2 regions of the Mesorhizobium sp. ES1-3 genome follow, and region 1 is predicted to be linked to the other one. Evidence: predicted binding sites of a transcription regulator. Region 1 holds the regulator's gene; the other holds the start of a gene.

Region 1 (5,285 bases):
GGCAGCCGCGGAGACAGCGGCGATCGCCGGCTGGATCAGGTTCGAAGCCGGGCCGTAGATCACGTCGGCCTTGCCGGCGAGCGAGGCGATGCGCTGCTGGATGTCATTGACGTTGTCGATGCCGACTTCCACGACCTCGAAGCCGGCGGCGGGTGCCGCCGCCTTGATCTTTTCGACCAAGGCAACGTCGTTGGCCTCGCCCGGATTGTAAGGCACGCCAAAGCGCTTGGCGTTCGGCAGCAGCTTCTTGGTGAAGGCCATTACCGCGGCGACGTCCTGCAGGTCGCTGGCGCCGGTCATGCCTTCGTCTCCGGAGTCCCATGACGGTACCAGCTTGGCCGCCACCGGATCCGTGACCGCGGCAAAGACGATCGGAATGCCGGAGCCCGCGAGCGCCTTCTTGGCGATCTGCGAGACCGGCGTGGTGATGGTGTAGATCAGCTTGGGCTGCTCCGCCTGCAGCTTGGCGATCATCTGCGGCACCAGCGATGCATCGAAATTCGTATGGCTCTCCGTATAGACGACGTCCTTGCCCTCGACGAAGCCATTATCCGTCAGCGCCTTCTTGAAGCCGGCTATAGCGGCGTTGAGCTGCGGATGCTCGCCGAAATTGGCAATGCCGATGCGTATCTGATCGGCAGCGGCAGTACCCGCGCTCACCATCAATGCGCCGGCCAGGAACAAACCCGACAACCAAGCGGATTTCGACTTCAACATCATTTCCTCCCAGATTTGATCAGCGCCGCTTGGAGCGCGGCTACTGCGGCGATCATGGTCAGTCCGCCGGCCCGTGTCAAATATTATATATAATTCTTGCCATGCTCCGACATCATATATAATTTTTCTCTGCCAGACGACGGATGGACCGCGATGCAGGATCAAACCAGCTCCACAAAGACGGAGGCAGCCTATCAGCTGTTGCGGCGCGATATCCTGACCACGCGCCTCATGCCCGGCTCCCCGCTCAAGCTGAGTGCGCTGCGCGGTACCTATGGCGTCGGCTGGACGCCGTTGCGAGAAGCCTTGTCGCGGCTCGAGGCCGAACGCCTTGTCACCGCCATCAGCAATCGCGGCTTTACCGTGGCTCCGGTATCGCGGGCCGAACTGGAGGACCTGGCGCGCGCCAGGATGGTGGTCGAGATCCCCCTATTCCTCGAATCGATGGAGAAAGGCAGCAAGGAGTGGGAGGATGCTGTCGTCACCGCCCACTACCGGCTCTCCCGCTGCAAGACCGCGGTCGACGATCCCTCGGATGCGGCCGTCGACAAATGGGACGAGAACCACGAGGCTTTCCATGCGGCGCTGCTGAGCGCCGCCACATGCGATTGGCTGCTGCGTTTCCGCTCGACAATCTCGGATCAGCTGCGCCGGCATCATCGCTTTCTTGGTCTGGCGCCGACATTGCGGGCCGCGGCTGGCCTCAAGGATGGCTATGAAGAGGCTATGGAGGCACTGCGTGAAGCGATTGCGATCGAACACCATACCGCGATCATGGAAGCGGCACTCGATCGTGACGTCGAGCGGGCCAAGGCGCTGATGACTGCGCATATCGGCTACACCCTGCATGTCTATGTCCACAGCGAAGACAGTGGCGCGACCGAATACGCTGCCCGCGCCGGCAGCTTGAAAGCGGGTTCCGGATGACTTCAGCGCTTCCGCAACGCCTGTTCGCACGCACTTGATCGGGGCCGGCCGGACGCCTGGATCGATCGCTGCCCGAAGCTACGATCGTTGGCGTTTTGATTTCGTTTCGTTCCGCGAATGATGGATCCACAATTTTTACGATCCACCCCCGGGAAAGCCCTCCAAAAGACTGATGCCAAGCCTGGGCGGAGGATGGGCCACAGCCCATTAACCAAAACGATTTCAATGTGCTTGCCGACGGCGGAAAGGGTCGATTGCCGTCCGCTGTCGCGGGCAAAAAACTTCAGACGTCTTAACAAATTCATTAAACTTTAAACGGTTGCGGAACACAACTGGAACAGATAGTGTTTGTTCTGGGTTTGTTTTTCGATTCTGGTTCAGACCTTTCGTTCACTGCCTTGGGGGCCGCCATGCTGACACGCAAGCAACATGAACTGCTGATGTTCATCCACGAACGGCTCAAGGAAAGCGGGATACCGCCCTCCTTCGACGAGATGAAGGAAGCGCTCGATCTTGCCTCCAAGTCGGGGATCCATCGCCTGATCACGGCGCTGGAGGAACGCGGCTTCATTCGCCGGCTGCCCAACCGGGCGCGCGCGCTGGAAGTGCTGCGGCTGCCGGACTCGATCGCGCCGGGCCTCAATGCGGCGAAGAAGTTCTCGCCAAGCGTCATCCAGGGCAGCCTTGGCCAAGGCGGTCTCGGTCGCCAGATCAGGCCGGCGGCCGCGCCGTCGCGCCTGCCCGCAGCCGGTAACGACGACGATGCGGTTTCAGCCGTGTCCATCCCGGTCATGGGCCGTATCGCCGCCGGTGTGCCGATCGATGCCATCCAGCACCAGACGCATTCGATTTCGGTGCCGCCGGACATGATCATGGGCGGCGAACACTATGCGCTGGAAGTCAAAGGCGACTCGATGATCGAGGCCGGTATCTTCGACGGCGATACGGTCATCATCCGCAATGCCGACACGGCAAGTCCGGGCGAAATCATCGTGGCGCTGGTCGATGAGGAGGAAGCAACGCTGAAGCGGTTCCGCCGCAAGGGCGCCTCGATCGCGCTCGAAGCCGCCAATCCAGCCTACGAAACGCGCATCTTCGGACCGGATCGGGTCAAGGTGCAGGGCAAGCTTGTCGGGCTGATCAGGCGCTACTGAGCCGGCTTGCCATCGAGCTTGTCGGACTTTTTATAGGGCAGCAGCCCTCTCGCCTCGCGTGAGAATTTTCGCTGCTCGTGCCAGGGGCGGTATGGTCCGTCGACGGCGAATTCGATCGCAGCCGGGCTCGTGGCCGACTGGGGATCGAAGTAGACGGCGGCACTTCCCTTGCGGGCGAGCTGTCGTTTGGTGACCACGAGAACCAGCGGATCGTGGCAGGCGTCATAGGCGGTCGCGTCATTGACGACGATCAGGTCGGCGAAGGCGCAGGCCTTCCAGGTGCTCTTGCGATCCTCGACATAGGCGATGATCGCACCGGAGGGGTGCCTGGCAAGACACAGGCCTTCGCGGCAATAGAACGGCGATCCCCGCGGCAGGTCGGTGGGACTAGCGATATCGAATTGCCCGTCCATCTTGTCGAACATTTCCGGTTTGACGATTGTTTCGGAGATCAGAGCGCGTTTCCAGTTGTCGGCTGCGAATTCGTTCGGACGTTCCCGGTTGACGGCCAGTTCGCCATTGCCGATCGGCAGGGCGACCAGCCGCGCGTCTTCCGAGATCAGCACATCGGGCGTATGTGTGTGCGACACAGTCAAAAGGCCGGCAAGCGCGAATGGCAGCGCGGCGAGCCGCAACCAGGTCGTCGCCACCGTCGCGATGACCAGCGCGACGGTGACCAGCAGCACGGATTGCTGCGAGATCAGCCCGACCCCATCGATCGGAGAGCGCTCCGATATCCACGCCGATACGGCGATCATCGCCGTCAGGCCCTTGCCCATGAGGTAGAGAGCCGGCCAATCCAACCCGAACGGCATCAGCAACGCGCTGGCGACAGCCAGGAACATCACGACCGATACGATCGGCATGACGGCCAGATTGGCGAACAGGCTGAGCGGCGACACCCGCTGGAAATGCCAGATGGCAAACAGCGCCGTTGCGCTGCCGGCGATGATGGACGTCATGGCCAATCCACCTGTCGCCAGCAGGAATTTTCGCGTCAGGAACCCGGGCAGGGATCGCTTTGGCGGCGGCGGCCTCGTCTTTCCCGCATGGTGGTCGGCCCAGCCGGCATAGGCGCCGACCAAGGCCGCGGTCGCCGCGAACGACATCTGGAAGCTCGGGCCGACGACCTCGTGCGGGGAAACCAGGATGACGGCGATCGCCGAGATCGCCAGGTTGCGCATGGTCAGTGCCGCGCGATCGAACAAGACGGCGACCAGCATCACCGCCAGCATGATGAAGCTGCGCTCGGCGGCGACGACGACGCCGGAAATGACGAGATAGGCGGCGATAGAGAAAAGTGCGGCGGCGGCCGCGTATTTCTTCACCGGCCGGCGCGCGGAAAAGCCTGGAAACAGCGCGAAGACGCCGCGTAACAGACCCATGATGGTGCCGGCCACCAGCGCCATATGCAGTCCCGAAATGGAGATGATGTGATAGATGCCGGTACGCCGCATCGCTTCGTTGATTTCATTGGGAATGCCGGCGCGCACGCCAACGATCAGCGCCGCCGCGATCTCGCCTTCGGCGCCGCCAATGCTGCCCCTGATATGGTCGGCGATGGCTTCGCGGGCATCTTCGATGCCAGAAAAAAGGCGTGCCGGCAGCGGCATCTGACCGTCGTCGGCGGAGACAACGGTTGGATTGCCGAGAAAGAAGCCGCTGCCGCCGATGCCGGCGAAATAGCTCTCGAAGGAGAAGTCGTAGCTGTCCGGCCGCACCGGACCGGTCGGCGGCAGCAGTTTGGCATAACCTGTGACAAGCGAGCCGGCGGTCATTTCCGGCGGTATCTTGCGTGCCGAAAGCCGGACCCTTTCCGGCGCATAGCGCAGTTTCGGGCGGGCCGTCGAAATCACGTCCATGGTCAGCCGGATGCGGCCGGTCTCCATTTCTTCGATCGAGACCACGCGGCCGGTCAGCTGCGTCGATATCTCCGAGCCCAGCATCCGGGTTCCGGCTCGCCATGTTTCGACCTTCGCCGCGAGCAGGCCAAGCACACACAACAGCACTGCCATGAAACACAGATGGGTTTTCGGCCAAGAGCGGGAGACGAATGCACAGATCGCCGCCAGCATCACGGCAGCGACGGGCCTTGCAAAATCGGGCTCGGACGCCAGCGAAAAGTAGCCGATCGCCCCAACGGCCAGGCAGACCGGCACCAGCAGGAAGGCGATGCCCCGGTCGAGTTCCAGCTCCGCCGCCTTGGCCACGCCGTGACGCAGGCGAGGCAAGGCAATCAGGCCGATTTGCCGGCGCACGCGCACAATCCCGCGCGCGGCGGGAGACGGAGTTGGCGCCGGGCTGTCCGCCTGCGGCGGCTGGATTGCGGGCGCAGCCACGAGCGGCGATGGCAGTGGGATCGCCGGAGGCGTTGTAAACAGGGACCGCTCGCTGACGCCGACAATGGCGCCCTCGCCCCGATCCGAGCCCCGGCCTCGTCCAGTCATCGGGTCTGCCCCTTGCGCCCTCGACACCCTATGCTACATG
Region 2 (5,285 bases), on a different contig from region 1:
CTGGATGCCGAATTCGGCATAGGGGATGACGGTCAGCGCGTTCATGCGAAGACCCCGTGCATGAACCAGCGCGGCGGGATCTGCGAGACGCCGCCGTAAAGGCCTTGCCGGTAGAGCCAGTAGCGGCGGCCATCGGCATCCTCGATGCGGAAATAGTCGCGTGTCGATGCCGCCGGATCGCCTGGCGCCTCGCGCCACCATTCGGCGGCGATGCGCTCCGGACCCTCGGCACGGGTAACGCGATAAAGCGCGCGGCGCCAACGGAAATGCAGCGGCGGTCCCTCCGGCATTTCGGTGGCCGGCACATCGATGGGCTCGGGCGCGCGGAACAGCCGGATCGGCCGTTCCGGCGGGAAAATGGTCATCGGCGCCTGCATCCTGTCCGGCTTCCTCGGCGGCGTGGTCCGGCGCGGGGCCTCGCTGAACGGGACGATGGCGACGGCGCGTTCGGGCAGATGGCTTTCCACGGGAACCGGCTGCAGAACCGCGCCCTCGCCGAGGCGGGCGCGGATACGGTCGGCGAACAGGGCGATGTCGGCGCCGTCATCGGCCGCTTCGCCGGTCAGATCGGTCTGCTGCGAGTCGAAAGCAGCGACGGCCAGCACCGAGAGGCGCAACAGGTCGAAGCCATAGCCGGCGTCGATATGCTGCTCGAGTGCTGCCAGCCGCTCATGGAACAATTTCCGGATCAGCAAGGGTTCGCGCATCGGCCGCGAGGTGCCGAGCGCGATGCGGCTGACGGCGCCATCGACGCGAAAGAGCAGCAGCGCCAGCGTCCGGGCGCCTTCGCCGCGGCGTTCGAGGTCGGTCTTCAAGGTCGTCGCCAGCATGCCCACCAGCCGCTCTATCTCTTCCGTCAGCGTGACGGGCTCGGCGAGATGGCGCTCGACCGAAAGCGGCGCGACGGGAAGGCGCGGCGAGATCGCTTCGTCGAGACGGCCAAGCGCCTGGTCGAGGCGCTGGAGCAGCAAAGCGCCGAAGCGGCGGGCGAGCGGCGCGCGCGGCGCGGCCATGACGGCGCCCGCCGTGCGCAGCCCGACACTTTCCAGGCTGGCCCGGGTTTCCGGCGCTATGCGAAGGGCCGCCAGCGGCAAGGGAGCAAGCAAGGCTTCCTCCCCGCCCGATAGAATGATGCGGTCGCCGCAAAAGCGTGCCGCCGCCCAGGCCGCCCCGGGCGTGCCGGCAAGCCCGGCGCGGACGTCGAAACCCTGGTGGAGGAAGCGCGACAGGATTTCGTCCAGCATGGCGCGTTCGCCGCCGAACAGATGGGTGCAACCGGTGACGTCGAGGAACAGGCCGTCGATGCTGTCCAGCGCCACCAGCGGCGTGTAGCGGTCGCACCAGTCGGCAAGGCCCTCGAGCAGGCGCCTGTCGGCCTCCGGATCGGCTTCGACGATGTCGATCGACGGATGCATGGCGCGCGCATCGGCAATCCCCATGTCGCGCTTCAGGTGCAGCGCCTCAGCCCGCTCGTCGAGGGCCGAGATGCGCTGCGCGTTGCCCTGGCGGTGGCTGATCACGAGCGGTGGGTGAGATGGCGACGGATGATCCGACGGCCGGGAACGCCAGGATTTCCCCAGCCGCTGCCGCAGGATCCTTTCGGTCGCGAGATAGGGAAACCACAGAGACAGGATTCTCTGCCCATTCGCTGCCTTCACCGTGTCTTTCGTCGCCCCTTCTTTCATCGAATCTGCGTTCATCGGGGTTCCACTCCAGTGTGAATTGTCCAGGCAGAGCCGTGCGGCTCTTGCCGATGCTGATGGTGAAGGCGGGGTGGCCGATCGAACCGGCGAGCGGCCCGGCGACCGTGGCGCGCGGCACGGCCGGCGCCGACGCGGCGATCAGACGGACAGGCGCCGCCGTCGGTTCGGGCTCGGCCGCCTGCCGCAGCAGGAACACCGGCCGGCCGGCAGCTTGCGCCCTTGCGTGCAGCCGGCGTGTCGCGGTCAGGTCCAGCCGCTGCGGATTGCCGCGGATTTCCAGGATGACGGCGGCAAGCGCGGTCATGCGGGCGGCCTCCTCGGAGACCCACAGCGCATCGACAAGCCTGGGCGCCTCGGAAAACAGCAATTGCCCGGGCTCGATGCCGAAGCCGGCATGCAGCCCCCTGGCGTAGGGAAAGCCGGCCTCGTGGAAAATTTCCGATGTCCCGATCCACAGGATGGGCAGCCCCTGCGCCTGGTTGAGGATCAGGCTGACGAGCGACAGAGCGAAGCCGGCCACGGCTCCCGCGTCGCGGGTTTCCAGCCCATGGATTTCGGTCAGGGCGGCTTTCGGCAGGCCGCCGCTGAGCGCGGCATCGAGCCGCTCGATGCCGATGGGCAGGAAAGCGTCCGGCAAAGCCGCGGCAAGCCCGCGCCGGACGATCGTCAGATCGCTGCCGGCGCGGGCATCAAGGGTCGTCGCCGCCGGCGCCTGCAGGCGCTCGGGCAGCGTTCCCTCGATTTTCGCGATCTGGCGGCGCAGGGTAAAAACAGTCTCCCGCGCCACGGCGGTCATCGCCATGACGGTCAGCTTCCACTCACAATTGTTCCTGTTATGTTCCCTAGGATTCCAGAGCGGTCCGGAAGAGTCAAGCGGAGTCATAAGGAATTTATTCCTGCGCGTATCGACACACGAGTCCGACATGTCCGCACGTCACCATGGGGTCGTCATCCCTGGGCGAAGCAGCCGCGCAGCGGCGTCGCGGAGACCCTGGGATCCATGCCGCGACCTTGGCCGTGAAGTGCAGCGGAGCAAAATTCTGCACCCGTGGCAGCGCACCGGAGTCCCGGCATGGATTCCGGGGTCTGCGCCGCGTCGCTGCGCTCCCTGCTCCGCCCCAGAATGACGAAGTGACGGGCGTTTCCTCGCCAATCGCCAACGTATTCGTCAATGAGACGGCGTCACACTTCCGAGGATCAACGCTGGCCGCCAAAGGCCAGCCGTGCGGCAAGCCCCGTGAATACGGTTCCCAGCAGAATTTGCGACGCCCGTTGGAACCGCGTCCGTTTCGACAAGGCAGCGCCGATCCGGCTCGCGGTCAGGATGACCAGGCCATTGATCATCAGTCCGATCAAATTGAGCACGGTCGCCAGCACCAGGATCTGCGCCGCGACCGACCCAGCCTCGGGACGCACGAACTGCGGGAAGAGCGCGAGCACGAACAGTGCCATTTTCGGGTTGAGCAGGTTGGTCAGCAATCCCTGTCGGAAGATGCGTGCCCGCGAATAGCGCGGCAGGCCGGAAACCGGTGCAAATGCCGTTCCCTCGGCGCGGAAGGCCTTGAAGGCGAGATAGGCGAGGTAGGCCGCGCCGGCATAGCGCACGATGTCGTAGGCGATGGGCGCGACCAGGAAGAGTTGCGACAGGCCGAAGGCGGCGGCCAATGCATGACAATAGGTGCCAGAGGCGATGCCGGCATAGGTCGCCAGGCCCGAGGAGCGCCCCTGGCTGGCACTACGGGAAGCGATCAACAGCATGTCCGGCCCCGGCGTCGCGGTCAGCGCGAGACAGGCAATCGCGAAAAGTCCAAGTGTGGAAAGGTCCGGCATGAAAGCTCCTTGAGACATGGCCGGAACCGACCCCTACGCGATTCCCCGGCATTGGCAAAGGCACTGGACCAGAAATTGCCACGCCATTTGCCTGGGCCAGCGCGAAAGCCTATATGCCGGGATCAAAGGACAAAGCATGGCCCGCATCTACAAGACTCGCAGCTGGCATGGCGAACTTGCGCCCTCGATGGAGGAATTGGAGTTCCTGGCGCTGGAGGCCTACGCCCATCTGCCGGAGGATTTTCGCAAGTTGACCGGCGAGATCGTCATCCAGATCGCCGAATTCCCGACCGACGAGATCATGGACGATTTGTCGCTGGAGACGCCGTTCGACCTGCTCGGCCTGTTCGAGGGGCGCGGCATCGCCGAACGCTGGAACCCGCAAACCGGCGAAGGCCCGAACCGCATCACCCTCTATCGCCGCGCCATGCTCGACTACTGGGCCGAAAACGAGGAATCGTTGGGCGACATCGTCACCCACGTGCTGATCCACGAGATCGGCCACCATTTCGGCCTGTCGGACGATGACATGGAGCGAATCGAAGAGGCGGCTGAGTAGCACTCAAATGACGGAAGCAGAGTTTGCCGATCGGATCGACTGCAATTGGCCCTATCGCGACATTTTGCTGAGTCGCGACCTGATTGAAACGGCCATCGGGATTTCACCGAATGCCGCATTCCTTGCACTCGATGAGCTTTGCCGTCCGCCCGCAAGTGCTGCCGTCGAGCCCGCCACCCTCACGGCGTTGGTTGATTTTTTGCTGGCCAAATTCGACCATCCGCTGGCACCGATGATCGCGGACTGCGCTTTATGCAAGATCAGGCGCAAGACACTGCCGGTTCCAGAAGTCCTCGCCAAGATGGATACCGTCTCCGCCTATCCAGGCCTTCATGCGGCGCTATCGATCCTTTACTTCGGCTGCGATGACGCTGACGGTTTCGCAGACGCAAAACTTAACAGCATTACAGCGGCCTGGGAAACCGTAGCGGCTCCCAATCGCTGAGATGGGTGTCCGGCCCCTATTCCCGACCGACGAGATCATGGACGATTTGTCGCTGGAGACCCCGTTCGGCCTGCTCGGCCTGTTCGAGGGGCGCGGCATCGCCGAACGCTGGAACCCGCAGACCGGCGAAGGCCCGAACCGCATCACCCTCTATCGCCGCGCCATGCTCGACTACTGGGCCGAAAACGAGGAATCGTTGGGCGACATCGTCACCCACGTGCTGATCCACGAGATCGGCCACCATTTCGGCCTGTCGGACGATGACATGGAGCGAATCGAAGAGGCGGCTGAGTAGGCTGAAGGGAGGGAGGGGCCTCCCCCTACCAGTCGCTGAGCTTGGTATCCGGCCCGTATTCCTGGCCGTCGACATCCTTCACCACGGCCTGGCCGCAACGCATGGTCTTGGTTTTCTTGTCATAGGCGTAGGTCGGCGAGCCGAACAGGTGCCAGCCCTTGTTCAGCGCCGCCGTCACCTTGTGACAGAAACTGGCGTCGTCCGGAGCGGTGAGAAAGCGGTAGAGTTTCATCGTCCAAATTTCCTGTCGTGTATCCCAAGCCGACGAATATCATGCGCCGATGGCGGCAGCCTTCGCCAGCAGTTTTTCGGCCTGAGCCAGGTGCAGCCGCTCGACCATCCTGCCATTCAGCGCGATGACGCCCTTGCCGCTGTTTTGCGCCAGCGCGAAGGCATCCTTCACCGCGCGCGCCTCGGCCAGCGCCTGCGCCGACGGGGCGAAGGCATGGTTGG

What was found. Region 1 encodes LexA, which represses DNA repair genes until DNA is damaged. Its sites were predicted from a motif close to TGTTCNNNNTGTGTTCNG; they were not measured.
Region 2: the regulator LexA is predicted to act here: its motif matches at 2,529-2,546, upstream of LB536_RS16485 (ImuA family protein).

The regions. Positions count from the first base shown of each region.
Region 1 is NZ_JAIUGW010000002.1:319,599-324,883, reverse strand. It holds gene LB536_RS04605 (ABC transporter substrate-binding protein) at 1-717, opposite strand, end outside; gene LB536_RS04600 (GntR family transcriptional regulator) at 871-1,644, shown strand; gene lexA (transcriptional repressor LexA) at 2,055-2,798, shown strand; gene LB536_RS04590 (ComEC/Rec2 family competence protein) at 2,792-5,245, opposite strand.
Region 2 is NZ_JAIUGW010000011.1:12,519-17,803, forward strand. It holds gene LB536_RS16475 (error-prone DNA polymerase) at 1-45, opposite strand, end outside; gene LB536_RS16480 (DUF6504 family protein) at 42-1,520, opposite strand; gene LB536_RS16485 (ImuA family protein) at 1,462-2,505, opposite strand; gene LB536_RS16490 (LysE family translocator) at 2,901-3,533, opposite strand; gene LB536_RS16495 (metallopeptidase family protein) at 3,670-4,092, shown strand; gene LB536_RS16500 (hypothetical protein) at 4,100-4,537, shown strand; partial or broken gene LB536_RS16505 (metallopeptidase family protein) at 4,557-4,832, shown strand; gene LB536_RS16510 (DUF1737 domain-containing protein) at 4,858-5,064, opposite strand; gene LB536_RS16515 (HpcH/HpaI aldolase/citrate lyase family protein) at 5,104-5,285, opposite strand, start outside.